DNA from 2 places in the Allobosea sp. NPDC055332 genome. Region 2 is predicted to be linked to the other one. Evidence: predicted binding sites of a transcription regulator. Region 2 holds the regulator's gene; the other holds the start of a gene.
The links. The regulator HrcA, encoded in region 2, represses chaperone genes, less so after heat shock. The targets are predictions, from matches to a motif close to GTTAGCACTCNCNNNNNGNGAGTGCTAAC.
Positions count from the first base shown of each region.

Region 1: the regulator HrcA is predicted to act here: its motif matches at 5,274-5,302, upstream of groES (co-chaperone GroES).

Region 1 covers NZ_JBSHMO010000002.1:619,045-626,303, reverse strand. The annotation lists gene ACWIGM_RS11605 (ABC transporter ATP-binding protein/permease) at 1-1,530, opposite strand, end outside; gene ACWIGM_RS11600 (DoxX family protein) at 1,663-2,046, opposite strand; gene phnD (phosphate/phosphite/phosphonate ABC transporter substrate-binding protein) at 2,173-3,087, opposite strand; gene groL (chaperonin GroEL) at 3,239-4,876, opposite strand; gene groES (co-chaperone GroES) at 4,924-5,211, opposite strand; gene ACWIGM_RS11580 (MarR family winged helix-turn-helix transcriptional regulator) at 5,429-5,884, shown strand; gene ACWIGM_RS11575 (PaaI family thioesterase) at 5,960-6,445, shown strand; gene ACWIGM_RS11570 (DUF1801 domain-containing protein) at 6,484-6,903, shown strand; gene ACWIGM_RS11565 (helix-turn-helix domain-containing protein) at 6,911-7,259, opposite strand, start outside.
Region 2 covers NZ_JBSHMO010000005.1:179,672-186,930, reverse strand. The annotation lists gene ACWIGM_RS26355 (methyl-accepting chemotaxis protein) at 70-1,386, shown strand; gene ACWIGM_RS26350 (LysE family translocator) at 1,474-2,088, shown strand; gene ACWIGM_RS26345 (cupin domain-containing protein) at 2,090-2,443, shown strand; gene ACWIGM_RS26340 (ankyrin repeat domain-containing protein) at 2,447-3,097, opposite strand; gene hrcA (heat-inducible transcriptional repressor HrcA) at 3,094-4,176, opposite strand; gene rph (ribonuclease PH) at 4,314-5,030, shown strand; gene rdgB (RdgB/HAM1 family non-canonical purine NTP pyrophosphatase) at 5,035-5,682, shown strand; gene hemW (radical SAM family heme chaperone HemW) at 5,679-6,881, shown strand; gene ACWIGM_RS26315 (SMP-30/gluconolactonase/LRE family protein) at 7,063-7,259, shown strand, end outside.

The sequences.
Region 1 (7,259 bases), on a different contig from region 2:
CAGTGTGAGGTTCGAAGCCTGCACGATCGGCTGCCCGTTCGGCAGGTTGAGCGCGAGCGTCTCGATCGTCGCGTCCTTGACCGGCTTCTCGATGATGTCGATCGCTGCGCCTTCGCCGTCGGCTCCTTGCGCTTCCGCCTTGGCGATCGCTGCCTCGAAGGTGGTCAGGCGGTTGATCGAGGCCAGATAGGAGGCGATCGACTGGTAGCTGTTGATGAAGAAAGACATCGCCGTCTCGACCCGGCCGAAGGCCGAGGACACCTGCGTCAGCACGCCGAAGGCGATCGCGCCGGCGAAGTAATAGGGCGCCAGCAGCACGAAGGGGATGACGACGTTGGCCTGATTGTAGGACAGCGTGAAGGTCGTCAGTTTCAGCCTGCGCCAGAGCAGGTTGTAGAAGTTGTCGACGATGCCGCCGAAGGTCTCGCCGAGATGGCGCCGCTCGGCGCCTTCGCCGCGCATCAGCGCGATCTGCTCGGAGTATTCGCGCAGGCGCGCCAAAGCGAAGCGGAAGTTCGCTTCGCGCCGCTCCTGCTCGAATTCGAGCCCGATCAGCGGCTTGCCGATCAGGTGAGTGATCCAGGTCGCGATCGCGGCATAGATCAGCGTCGCCCAGAAGATGAAGCCGGGGATGACGATATCGGTGCCGGGCACGGTGATGGCGACCGGGATCGACCAGAGGATGATCGAGAACGAGACCAGCGTCGAGACCTGGGTGATCAGCGTCAGCGAGAAGCTGTAGGTCTGATTCAGGAAGGCACGGGTGTCTTCCGAGATGCGCTGGTCGGGGTTGTCGGCCGTGCCGGCGAGCGAGATGCGGTAGTGGTTGCCGTTGCCGAGCCAGCGCTTGTTGTACTCGCCCGCCATCCACTCGCGCCAGCGGATCAACAGCACCGAGTTGGCGACGGTCTCGATCAGCACGCTGATGACCGAGACGGCCGCCCAGACGCAGAACACGTTAAGGAGTTGCTCCCAGAAGGCCGGCGCGTTCTTCTCCTGGAGGGCGTTGTAGAAATCCCGGTAGAAGAAGTTGATGCGCAAGGAGATGCCGACCTGCGCCTGGTTGAGCACGATCAGGAAGACGACGAGCGCGACCGCGAACGTGCCGAGCCGCATCCGGTAGCGGCCGAATGGCCCGAGATTGGCGATCTGCGGCTCGGAGGATTCGAAGTAGGGCGAGGCGATGCGGGCGATGCGCTGCACCACCGGGACGAACGAAACCAGGTAGATCAGGATGCCGAAGACGGCGACTGTCGTGGCGAGGCTCGCCGGCGGCGCGGCCGCCTGCCAGGCGGTGGGCCAGAGGCCGAGCTGAGCGAGCAGCGCGCCGGCCCCGAAGATCACGTATTCCGTACCGAAGATGCCGGAGAAGATCTTCAGGAAGAACGGGATCGTAGTCGCCCGGAATGTCGCGAGGGCGAGCAGGACGCCGATCACGCCGAGGCCGAGGATGCCCGTACTCCCGCTTTGCTGGCCGACCACGAGCGCGATCACGGCGAGCGCGGCGATGGCGAAACTCAACAGGCGCATGGCGTCGTCCTTGTCGGGGAATCAGCGCAGGAGCCGCGCTGTGTAGGAAAGAGCTTTGTAGATCAGCCCTGCGCACAAAAAAGGCCCGGCTCAAGGCCAGGCCACGCTTTTTCAGCGTTTTGTGATGGGCCTTCAGTCCTTGTCGACCGAATAGGCGCCGGCGCCGGCCGCGAACAGCACGAGGAAGCCACCGGCGACCGCGAGGTTCTTCATGAACAGCAATTGCTGCATCGGCTGGGCCCAGTTCATGTGGAACAGCACCGAGGCGGCGATGGTGAAGGCGAACAAAGCGAGCGCCGCGAGGCGGGTCTTGTAGCCGACGACGATCATCAGCCCGCCGATCAGCTCGACGATGATGACGAGCGGCAACAGGATCGCCGGAACGCCGGCCGAGCCCATATAGGCTTGCGTCCCGGCATAGCCGTTGATCTTGGACCAGCCGCCGAGCACGAACATCAGGGCGAGCAGGATGCGGCCGACCAGCTTGGCGGCATCGCCCAGGGCAGGGTTGTTCATGAAAAAGACCCCCGAAAGCAGGACGCGGCAGGATGCCGCACCTATCGCGATCTAGGGCCTACAACCAAAGTCGATGCAAGCCTGCGGGGCCTCTTCCTTGTGCAAAGCGCGATTGCCAGGCCCGGCTCAGCCGCCCGGCTTCTGCTTGCGCCGCGCTTCCAGCTCCTCAGTGACGGCGATGACGTCGAGATAATCCTCGTGCCTGGCCGGCGCGTAGCGCGACACTTGCCCGTCGGTGAAGGTCTTGAACACCTCGGGGGCCTCGTCCTTCATTGTCACCATCGCCGCGACGAAAGCGTCCTTGAGGGCAGGGGGCAGATTCGCGCGAGTCGAAAACGGGCTCGCCGGGATGAGCGGTGAGGTCCAGATCACGCGCGTCGCGCCGGCTGGGATCATGCCGCGCAGCGCCAGCCGCTGCACGACGCCGGAATTCTCGTTGACCTGATAGGTCGCGGCGCCATCGAACTGGCCCCGGACCAGCGCCAGCACCGAATTGTCGTGGCCGCCGGAGAAGACGGTGCCGCTGAAATGGGCCTGCGGGTCGAAGCCCTGCTTGCGCAGGAAATAGGCGGGGAAGGCGAAGCCGGAGGTCGAGTTCGGATCGGCGAAGGCGAAGCTCTTGCCCTTGAGGTCGGCGATCGTCCGATAGGGGCTGTCGGCACGCACGACCACGACCGAATAATAGCCCTCCTGGCCGTTGTTATCGACATCCCGGAACAGCGGCTGCAGCTTGTCGCCGAGCACGCGCCGGCCGAGCGAATAGACCGCCGGCCCGAAGCGAGCGAATTCGAGCTGGTCGGCGCGCATCGCTTCGACCAATCCGGCATAGTCGCTGACCCGGTAGAGCTTCACCGGCACGCCGAGCTTCTGTGTGAGGTAATCGACCACCGGCTGGTTTCGCGCAACCGCGGCCGCCTCGTTCTCCGCCGAGGAGACGCCGAAGCGCACCTCCTTGATCGCCTGCCGCCAATCCTGCTGGGCGAGGGCGGGCAAGACGAGGCTCGAAGCTGAGCCGGCGAGCAGCAGGCGGCGGGTGATCATGATCGGAACTCCTAAGGTGCCTGACCTGATCAGCTGACGGCGTCGGAGCCGTTACGATGCGATGTCGGTTGCGCGACGCGCCGGCAAACGAAAAAGGCCCGGCTTGCGCCGGGCCTCCGTGGTTCTCGCAAAAGGCGAGGGCTGGACTTCCTCAGAAGTCCATGCCGCCCATGCCGCCGCCGCCCATCGGGGGCATCGGGGCGTCCTTCTTCGGCGTCTCGGCGATCATCGCCTCGGTGGTGATCAGCAGGCCGGCGATCGAAGCCGCGTCCTGGATCGCCGTGCGCACGACCTTGGTCGGGTCGATGATGCCGGCCTTGACCAGGTCGCCGTACTCGCCGGTCTGGGCGTTGTAGCCCCAGGCGTAGTCCTTCGACTCGAGCAGCTTGCCGATCACGACCGCGCCGTCATCGCCGGCGTTGTCGACGATCTGGCGGGCCGGGGCAGCGATCGCCTTGCGGACGATCTCGACGCCGGTCTTCTGGTCGTCGTTCTGGGTCTTGATCGACTTGACCGAGTTCAGGGCGCGCAGCAGGGCGACGCCGCCGCCCGGCAGGATGCCTTCTTCCACCGCAGCGCGGGTGGCGTTCAGGGCATCGTCAACGCGATCCTTCTTCTCCTTGACCTCGACCTCGGTCGCGCCGCCGACGCGGATGACCGCGACGCCGCCGGCGAGCTTGGCCAGACGCTCCTGCAGCTTCTCACGGTCGTAGTCCGAGGTGGTCTCCTCGATCTGCGCCTTGATCTGCGCAACGCGGCCCTCGATGTCCTTCTTCTTGCCGGCGCCGTCGATGATCGTGGTGTTCTCCTTCTCGATGCGCACCTTCTTGGCGCGGCCGAGCATGTTGAGCGTCACGGTCTCGAGCTTGATGCCGAGGTCTTCCGAGATCATCTGGCCGGCGGTCAGGATCGAGATGTCCTCGAGCATGGCCTTGCGGCGGTCACCGAAGCCCGGAGCCTTGACGGCCGCGACCTTCAGGCCGCCACGGAGCTTGTTGACGACGAGCGTGGCCAGAGCCTCGCCCTCGACGTCCTCGGCGATGATCAGTAGCGGCTTGCCGGTCTGCACGACGGCCTCGAGGATCGGCAGCATCGCCTGCAGCGACGACAGCTTCTTCTCGAAGATGAGGATGTAGGGGTCCTCGAGCTCGGCGACCATCTTCTCGGCGTTCGTGATGAAGTACGGCGAGAGATAGCCACGGTCGAACTGCATGCCCTCGACGACGTCGAGCTCGGTGTCGGCGGTCTTGGCTTCCTCGACGGTGATGACACCCTCGTTGCCGACCTTCTGCATCGCGGTCGAGATCATCTTGCCGACCGACTCGTCGCCGTTCGCCGAGATGGTGCCGACCTGCGCGACTTCCGCGTTCGAGGTGACCTTCTTCGAGTTCTTCTTGAGGTCGGCGACGATGGCCTCGACGGCCAGGTCGATGCCGCGCTTCAGGTCCATCGGGTTCATGCCGGCCGCGACCGACTTGGCGCCTTCACGGACGATCGCCTGGGCGAGCACGGTGGCGGTGGTGGTGCCGTCGCCGGCATGGTCGTTCTGGCGCGAAGCGACTTCGCGGACCATCTGAGCGCCCATGTTCTCGAACTTGTCGGCGAGCTCGATCTCCTTGGCGACGGTGACGCCGTCCTTGGTGATGCGCGGGGCGCCGAACGACTTCTCGATCACGACGTTGCGGCCCTTCGGACCGAGCGTGACCTTCACGGCATTGGCGAGGATGTCCACGCCGCGCAGCATCTTGTCGCGGGCGTCGGTGGAAAAGCGAACTTCTTTGGCAGCCATGAGACTACTCCTGATTGGACTCTACGGAAGGGTGGTCGTCAGGCTGCTCAGCCGACGATGCCCATGATGTCGGATTCCTTCATGATCAGGAGATCCTGGCCGTCGATCTTGACTTCGGTGCCGCTCCACTTGCCGAAGAGGACGCGATCGCCCTTCTTGACATCGAGCGCAACCAGCTTGCCAGCGTCGTCGCGGGCGCCGGCGCCGACGGCGACGACTTCACCCTCTTGGGGCTTTTCCTTGGCGGTGTCGGGGATGATGATGCCACCCTTGGTCTTCTCTTCGCCATCAAGGCGACGGACCACAACGCGGTCATGCAGCGGACGGAACTTCATGGTTCTGTCTTCCTCTCGGTCATATTCTGGACGGGCTCGTGACTGGCCCGTGAAAGGGGTCTGTTAGCAGTCTCACCGAGTGAGTGCTAACGGACGTCGCGGAGATAGGCCCGGGGTCTGCGGGAGTCAAGGAATCCGCTGCGCAAAAGGTGAATGCGGCGACCGGCCGCCGATCTGCGCTGCTGCGGCCGAACGTTAAACCGGCTATCGTGGCAAGATGACGACGCCGGTATCCGACCTCAAGCTCGACGACATCGCCCGCTCCTGCGTAGTGTTGCACGTGCGCATGACTGCACGAGCCGTGACCCGCGCCTATGACGAGGCGATGCGGCCGAGCGGCCTGAAGATCACCCAGTTCGTGCTGCTCTCGGCGCTCTCGACCGGCGCCTGGCGCTCGGTCACCGAGCTCGCCGACCGTTTCGCGCTGGAGCGGACCTCGCTGACCCGCAATCTGCAATTGCTCGCGGCGGAGAAGCTGATCGAGCCGGTCGACTGCAAGGGCAGGGCGCTGACCTATGCCGTGACCGACAAGGGCCGCGCCGCGATCGAGGCGGCGATCCCCTATTGGCGCGCGGCGCAGGACAGGATCGAGGGCGGGCTCGGCCAGGAGCGCTGGAGCGAGACGCGCGACAATCTCAAGGCGATCCGGCGCGCCGCTCGGCAGGCCGGCTGAGCGGCGCCAGCAAACTTGACCTGGGCCGCGCTCCATCTCTATCGTGCATCTACACGATAGAGATGGAGTCCCCGCATGCCCCGTGAGGTCGGTGTCGTCAGCCGTGATGTCCTGCTCGCGGAGGATGGCGCGTCCTTCCTGCGCGGGATGATCGAGGGGCGCCATCCCGGCCCGCCTTTCGCCGATGCGATGGATTTCGACATCGCCGAGGTCGAGGAGGGCCGGGTGGTCTTCGTCGGCAAGCCCTCGCCGCGCTTCTTCAACCCGCTCGGCACGATCCATGGCGGCTGGACGGCGACGATCCTCGATTCCGCCATGGCCTGCGCCGTGCATTCGACGCTGCGGATCGGTGAGGGCTACACCACGCTGGAGATGAAGCTGAACTATGTCCGCCCGGTCATGCCCGGCAACGGCCCGGTGCGCTGTGAGGGCACGCTGATCCATCGCGGCGGCTCGATCGCCACCAGCGAGGGCAAGCTGGTCGATGCGCAGGGCAAGCTGCTGGCGCACGGCACGGAGACCTGCATGATCTTCGGTGCGAAGGCGGGAGCGGGGCGCTGATCGAAGCGGCCGCATCTGCTTGTAGGCAGGAGCGGCTCGTGACCTTTGCGCCATTCACCGACGCGGCCGTCGAGGCGAAATTCCGGTCGCTGCCGGAGCCGCTTAGGCCACCGATGCTGCGCTTGCGCCAGATGATCCTCGACGTCGCTGCCGCGACCTCCGAGATCGGACCGCTGACCGAGACGTTGAAGTGGGGCGAACCGGCCTGGCTGCCCGAGTGGCCGAGGATAGGGACGACCATACGGGCTAACGCGCTGAAAGGTTCGGCGACGCGTTACGCGCTCTACGTCCATTGTCAGACCAGCCTGATCGAGACGTATCGGCGTCACTATCCCGAGCAGTTCGACTATGACGGCAACCGGGGACTGATCTTCGCCGTCGGGAGCGAGCCGCCGGCCGAGCCATTGGCGCATTGCATCGCGCTCGCCCTGACCTATCACCGCTGGGCAAAGCACTGACGCCCGCTCAGGCGCTGCGATAATCGCCAGGGCTTGCGCCCATCACCCGCTTGAAGCGCCGGTTGAAGGTCGAGAGGTCGCCGAAGCCGCAATCGAAGGCGATCCCCGCGACCGGCAGCGCGGTCCGGCGCAGCAGCAATGCCGCCCGGTGCAGGCGGGTTCGCAGCACATATTGGTGCGGCGTCATCCCGACCAGTGCGCGAAAGATGCGCAGGAAATGGTAGGGACTCATCGCCGCCTGCCGCGCCAGCGCGTCGAGCGACAGAGGCTCCTCGCAATGTGCCTCGATATGGCGCAGCGCCCGCGTGATCCTGCGCTGGTCGCGGGCGCCTGATGTCTCGACTCCGGGCCTTGTG
Region 2 (7,259 bases):
AAAGCGGGCCACAGCGACGGCTCCCTGAAGTATGAAGGCGGTTAATCATTTCGCGCGACACTCCGGGCGATGCATCCGTCGCAGCCGTCCTTCACGCAGGCTGAAACCGTGATCGCCAGCCGCTTGCTGACGATCCTGGAGCCGCATTTCGACGTCTCCACCCGCAAGCTCTACGCCAAGACCTTCAAGCGCGATCTCGATCAGCTCGACGTCGCTTCCGACGAGCAGGTGAAATACCGCAAGCTGTTCAAGCTCGAGCTCGACGAGCGCTATCGGCTGGCGAAACTGCGCATCGTCGGCCGCGCCAACAACCGCGACATCCTGCTCGCCGACTATCCGCAGTTCTTCCTCGAGGACTTCTCGAACTTCCTCGCCGTCCTAGTCGCGCGCTGGAAGCGGCGCTGGGGACCGGTCGACGAGGCGCTGCGCGTGTTCTGCAAGCTCATGCTCACCGACATCTCGTTTTCGCTAGCCTGCTTCGACGATGCGCTCGAAAGCGACGTCAACGATCGTCTCGGCGCGCTCGAACAGGCCTTTCGCGACGGTATCGGCGAACGCATCTCGGCGATCGAGGCCAGCCTGGGGGATGTCGCCGGCTTCTCTGGCCAGCTCTCGACGCAGGCCGGCGCAACCTTGTCGGCATTGTCCGGCACGCAGGAGCGGCCCGAGCAGGTCGCCGCCTCCGTGGCCGAGATCGTCGCGGCGACGCGGCAATGCGAGCTCGCCAGCGGGCGCATCTCCCAGGAGACAGCGGGGTCGAGCCGCGCCACCCAGGCGGCGAACGCCGAATGCCATGCGATCAGCGACAGCGTCGCGCTGCTGCATCAGGCCAGCGACCGGATCGGCAGCCTGGTCGACCTGATCCGCAGCCTGGCCGCCCAGACCAACCTGCTGGCGCTCAACGCAACCATCGAGGCGGCTCGCGCCGGAGAAGCCGGCAAGGGCTTCGCGGTGGTCGCCGCCGAGGTCAAATCGCTCGCCGCGGCCACCAACAACGCAACGCAAACCATCCGTCACGGCGTCGGCGAGGTCGTCGATGCCGGGCGCGCCATCGGAGAGGCGGTGCGCGGACTCGGCCAGACCATGCAGACGCTGCAGGACAGCGCCGATGTCGTCGCCGAGTCGGTCGCCGGGCAGGCCAGCCATATCCGCTCGATCGCCGAGCGAGCCGAAAGTTCCTCCTCGGGCGTCGACGCCATTGCGCATCATGCCGCGCTGGTCGAAGGCCTCGCGCGCGAAGCGGCTGCGCTCGCCCAGCAGGTCGACGAGCGCGTCCGGGCGACCTCGTCGCAATCACTGGCGCTGGAACAGTCGATCGGCGATTTCTTGGGCGCGATGGCAACGGCGCGCGCCGAGAAGCGCGGACGCATCCGCCAGACTGGCTGATCCCTTCCATCACGCAAGGCGATGGGACACATCCGGTACAGGCTGCTAATCTGACCGCAACAAGCCGCCATGAGGGAGTAGCGCTCGATGGATCTCGCCGGGCTTCTGGTTTTCGCCGGTGTCTATTTCCTCGCCGTCGCCTCGCCGGGGCCGGGCATCGCCGCGATCGTGGCGCGCTCGCTCTCGACCGGGTTCCGGCGGGTGGTGCCCTTCGTGCTCGGCATCGCTGCCGGCGACCTGGTCTGGCTGACCTTCTCGGTCCTCGGCCTGTCCGTGCTGATGCAGAGCTTCCACGGCCTGTTCCTGGTCATCAAATATGCCGGCTGCGCCTATCTGATCTATCTCGCCTGGAAGCTCTGGACCGCCCCGGTGAAGAGCCTGGAGGACCAGCCGCCGATGAGTGGCGAAGGCCTGCGCCTGTTTTTCGGCGGCCTCGCGCTAACGCTCGGCAATCCCAAGGTGATGGTGTTCTTCGTCTCGATCCTGCCGCTGGTCGTCGACCTCAACGCGATCACGCCGCTGGCCTTCGCCGAGATCGTCGTCCTGACCACGCTGATCATCAACACCACCCTGCTCGGCTACGCTTTCCTGGCCGACCGGGCGCGGCGGCTGGTGTCGAGCCCGAAGACCATGCGCCGGATCAACCGCGTCACCGGCGGCGTGATGGCCGGCGCAGCAGCAGCGATCGCGACGCGCGGCTGAAATGGCGGACGAAACAACGATACTGCGCGCCATACGCCGCGAGGACTGGTCCGAGACCTCCGGCGAATGGCATGGCGAGGTGCAGGGCTTCGGCGGCGAGGTCTCGCTGATCTTTGTCCGGGCCGAGCCGGGCAAGGGACCGAGACTGCACAGCCATCCCTATCCCGAGACCTTCATCGTGCGCGCCGGGCGGGCGCTCTACACGATCGGCGACCGGGAGATCGAGGCTGGCCCCGGCGAGATTCTGGTCGTGCCGGCCGGCGTGCCGCACAAATTCCGCAGTCTCGGGCCGGAGACGCTGGAATCGATCGACATCCACGCCAGCGAGCGCTTCATCACCGACTGGCTGGAATAGAGCTCAGCGCCCGCCGGCAGCCGCGATCAACCTGGCGACCTCGCTCTGGCCGCGCTTGCGGGCATGCTGGAGCGGGCTGACGCCATCCTTATCGGCGAGGTTGGGGTCGGCGCCGGCATCGAGCACGAGCCTAGCCACCTCAAGATGGCGCGGACCACCATCGCCGAGGATCACGATCTCCAGAAGGCAGGTCCAGCCGAGATTGTTGACGTGATTCACGTCGATGCCGCTGGTCAAAAGCAGCTTGGCTGTCTCGACATGAGCACGCTCGCAGGCCGGGATCAGGGCATTGCCGCCATAGCGATTGCGGATCGTCAGATCAGGCTTGTGCGGCAGCATCGCCGCGACGATCTCGGTGCGACCGCTGGCGCCGGCCAGCAGCCAGGGCGTGTCCTGGTTCGCCGCCTGGGCGTTGGGGCTGGCGCCTGCGGCGAGCAGCGCCTTGGCTACGGCGACATGGTTGCCGGCGACAGCAAGCAGGAGCGGCGTCTGGCGCTGGCCATCGCGCTGTTCGAGATCTGCCTTGGCAGCGATCAGGCGGTTCACCCCTGCAAGATCGCCACGGCCTGCCGCTTCGAGCAGACCGGTTTGCGCCTCGCTTGCACCACCCATCAGCAGCACTCCAGCCAGGATCGCGGCGGCGAGCCGCCTCATCGCCCGCTGTCGAGCAGGCGCCCGACCACCTTGGCGGTATAGTCGACCATCGGCACGATCCGGGCATAGTTCAGCCGCGTCGGGCCGATGATACCGACGACGCCGACGATGCGCTGGCCGCCATCGCGGAAGGGCGCGGCGATGATCGAGGAGCCCGACATCGAGAACAGGTTGTTCTCCGAGCCGATGAAGATGCGCACGCCGTCGCCGGCCTCGGCGCGCGAGAGCAGATCGATCAGCTCGGTCTGCGTTTCCAGATCGGCGAAGAGCAGGCGGATGCGCTCGAGATCCTCCTGCGCCTTCAGATCCTCAAGCAGATTGGCCTGGCCACGCACGATGAGATGCCGGTCGCTGGAGGGGCCGGAACTCGTGGCGATGCCGGTCTCGACCAGCCTTGCGGTCAGCTCGTCGAGTTCGCGTTCCATCAGGGTGCGGCTGTCGGCGATCTCGCGGCGAAGCTCGTCCAGCGTCTTGCCGACGATACGGGCATTGAGGAAATTGCCGGCTTCGACCAGCGCCGACGCCGGCAGCCCCGCCGGCAGCGCCAGGATGCGGTTCTCGACGGTGCCGTCATCGGCGACGAGCACGGCGAGCGCGCGGCCGGCATCGAGCCGCACGAACTCGATATGGCGCAGGCGGGCATTGGCCTTGGTAGTGACGACGACGCCGGCGCCGCGCGACAGGCCAGACAGCAGAGCCGAAGCCTCCGTCAGCGTCTGGTCGAGCGAGCGGTTACTGGCGGCGGCCCGGATCTGCGCCTCGATGCGGGAACGCTCATCGGAGGTGAGATTGCCGACCTCCATCATGCCGTCGACGAAGAAGCGCAGGCCGCGCTCGGTCGGCAGGCGCCCGGCCGAGGTGTGCGGGGCATAGATCAGCCCGGCCGTCTCCAGATCGGTCATGACATTGCGCACCGTCGCCGGCGACAGCGCGATCGGCAACAGGCGGGCGATGTTGCGCGAGCCGACCGGCTCGCCGGTCGTGAGATAACCGTCGACGATCTGGCGAAAGATCTCGCGCGAGCGCTGGTCGATCTCGACCAGGCCGCCGGGCGACTCCGGACGGGTATGGGCGCTCATCGCCTGGTGAACAGCCTCGTGACCATGCCCTATTGTCCCCGGCGCGGCCGGCCGGATCAAGCCCTTGTGCGCCATCGCCTTGCCGCTGTCGTGCTAAGCGCCTACAAGCCGCGGACTTCAGAAGACAGGATGACATGATGAGACCCTCGAAGCGCGCAGCCGACGAGATGCGCAAGGTCACGCTGGAACGCGGCGTGGTGCGCTATGCCGAGGGCTCGTGCATGGTGACCTTCGGCGAGACCAAGGTGCTCTGCGCCGCGACCGTCGAGGAAAAGGGGCCGCCCTGGCTGCGCGGCACCGGCAAGGGCTGGGTCACCGCCGAATATTCGATGCTGCCGCGCGCCACCCATGAGCGTACCCGCCGCGAGGTCACCTCCGGCAAGCCCTCGGGCCGGACGCAGGAGATCCAGCGCCTGGTCGGGCGCTCGCTCCGTGCCGTGGTCGACCTGACCGCGATCGGCGAGCGCCAGATCGTCGTCGATTGCGACGTGCTGCAGGCCGATGGCGGCACCCGCACCGCCTCGATCACCGGCGCCTGGGTCGCGCTGCACGACGCGCTGAAATGGATGGAAGGCCGCGGGATGCTGAAAGGCGCCAACCCGCTCAAGGATCATGTCGCGGCGATCTCCTGCGGCATCGTCGCCGGCAACCCGGTGATCGATCTCGACTATGTCGAGGATTCCGGCGCGCAGACTGACGCCAATTTCGTCATCACCGGTGCGGGTGGCCTCGTCGAGGTGCAGGGCACTGCCGAGGGCGCTCCCTTCAGTGAGGACGAGCTGCTGGCGCTGCTGAAGCTCGCCAAGGGTGGCGTGAACAAGCTCGTCGCCTTGCAGAAGGCTGCGGTGGCCTGACGCCATGAGCGAAACCCGCCTCCTCACCGGCAAGGTCGTGATCGCGACCCACAACCCGGGCAAATTGCGCGAGATGCGCGAGCTGATGGCGCCCTATGGTGTCGAGCTCGTCTCGGCAGGCGAACTTAACCTGCCCGAGCCGGTCGAGGATGGCCACATGTTCGCCGAGAACGCCGCGATCAAGGCGGTCGCAGCGGCCAAGGCCTCCGGCCTGCCGGCACTCGCCGACGATTCCGGCGTCTGCATCGACGCGCTCGACGGCGCCCCCGGCCTGTTCTCGGCCAACTGGGCCGGGCCAGGCAAGGATTTCGCCCCGGCGCTGGCTAGGGTCCAGATGGAGCTCGGCAAGCGCGGTGCGACCACGCCCGAGCAGCGCAAGGCGCATTTCGTCTCGGCGCTGGTGATCGCCTGGCCGGACAGCCATCAGGAACTGTTCGAAGGCCGCGTCTTCGGCACGATCGTCGATGCCCCGCGCGGCACCTCAGGCTTCGGCTACGACCCTGTCTTCCAGCCGGCTGGCCATGCCAAGACCTTCGGCGAGATGACGGCGGAGGAGAAGCACGGCATCCCGCAGGACGGCTCACCCGGCCTGTCGCACCGGGCCCGCGCCTTCCATGTGCTCGCCGCCGCCTGCCTGAGGAAGCCCGTTTGACACCCTCAGCCGCCTTGGCTGGGCGGCCCGGCGTGCCGGCGCATCCGACCGCGGATGCCGGCTTCGCCGTCTATGTGCATTGGCCCTTCTGCCTGGCCAAATGCCCCTATTGCGACTTCAACTCCCATGTCCGGCATCAGCCGCCGGACCAGGCACGCTACATCGCCGCCTTCCGCCGAGAGATCGCCCAGCGCGCCTCACTCGCGCCGGGGCGTACGGTCTCCTCGATCTTCTTCGGCGGCGGCACGCCTTCGCTGATGGAGGGCGCGACTGTCGGCGCGATCCTCGATGCGATCGGCGAGCACTGGACCGTCGCACCCGACTGCGAGATCTCGCTGGAGGCCAACCCGACCAGCGTCGAGGCCGGGCGCTTCCGCGATTTCCGCGCGGCCGGCGTCAACCGCGTCTCGCTCGGCGTGCAGGCGCTGAACGATGCCGATCTCAAGGCGCTCGGCCGGATGCATTCGGCGCAGGAGGCGCTCGATGCGGTCGCGATCGCGCGGCGCTATTTCGAGCGCTATTCCTTCGATCTGATCTATGCCCGCTCGCCACTGCAGACGCCGGCGCTGTGGCAGGCCGAGCTCGAGCTGGCGATCAGCCATGCCGCCGAGCACCTGTCGCTCTATCAGCTCACCATCGAGTCCGGCACGGCCTTCGAGCAGCTCTACAAGGCTGGCAAGCTCGCCATCCCCGATCCTGATGCGGGCGCAGCGCTCTACGAGCTGACGCAGGAAATCACAGCCAAGCACGGCCTGCCGGTCTATGAGATCTCGAACCATGCCCGGCCGGGCGCGGAATGCCGGCACAATCTGGTCTACTGGCATTATGGCGAATATGCCGGCATCGGGCCGGGCGCCCATGGCCGGCTGGTGACCGCAGATGGCCGCTACGCGCAATCGACCGAGAAGCGGCCGGAGACCTGGTTGGAGCGGATCGAGGCCGGCAGCGACGCCCTGATCGAGAATGAGAAGCTCTCTGCTGAGTCGCAGGGCGACGAATACCTGCTGATGGGTCTGAGACTCGTCGAAGGGATCGATCTTGACGTCTTCGAGGGGCTCGCCGGCCGCAAGCTCAACGGCAACCGCATCGGCAGCCTGATCGCCGAGGGCTTCCTCGTCCGCAAGCCGAATGGTCGCCTTGCCGCGACGCCCGAAGGCGCCCTCCTGCTCGACGCGCTCGTCGCCGACCTCGCGGCCTAAGGACGGATCGCGGCACCGTCCGCCGGACTCGGTATCATTAAACCGATTTAAGTCGGTGAGAAGTCCTGTTGGGACAGGGTTCGTCATGACCGGGCGGGCGCCTTCCGCCACGTCACCGCCGCAATCGGCGCTCCCGATGGCCGGGTAAGAACGGCTTAAGTTCAACCTAGGGAGGTCAGCGATGCAGCAAAGCACAATCGATGAATCACGTCCCGCATTGTCACGCCGCCGCCTGTTGCAGGCCGCAGGGGCCGGGGCGCTCATAGCCGCCGCCGATACGGCCCTGGCACAGGCCCCTGCTGCCCGGCCCGGACCACCGAGCACGGTGACCAGCCCGCCGCGCGATTTCAGCCGCGGCGGCGCGCCGACCACCTATTT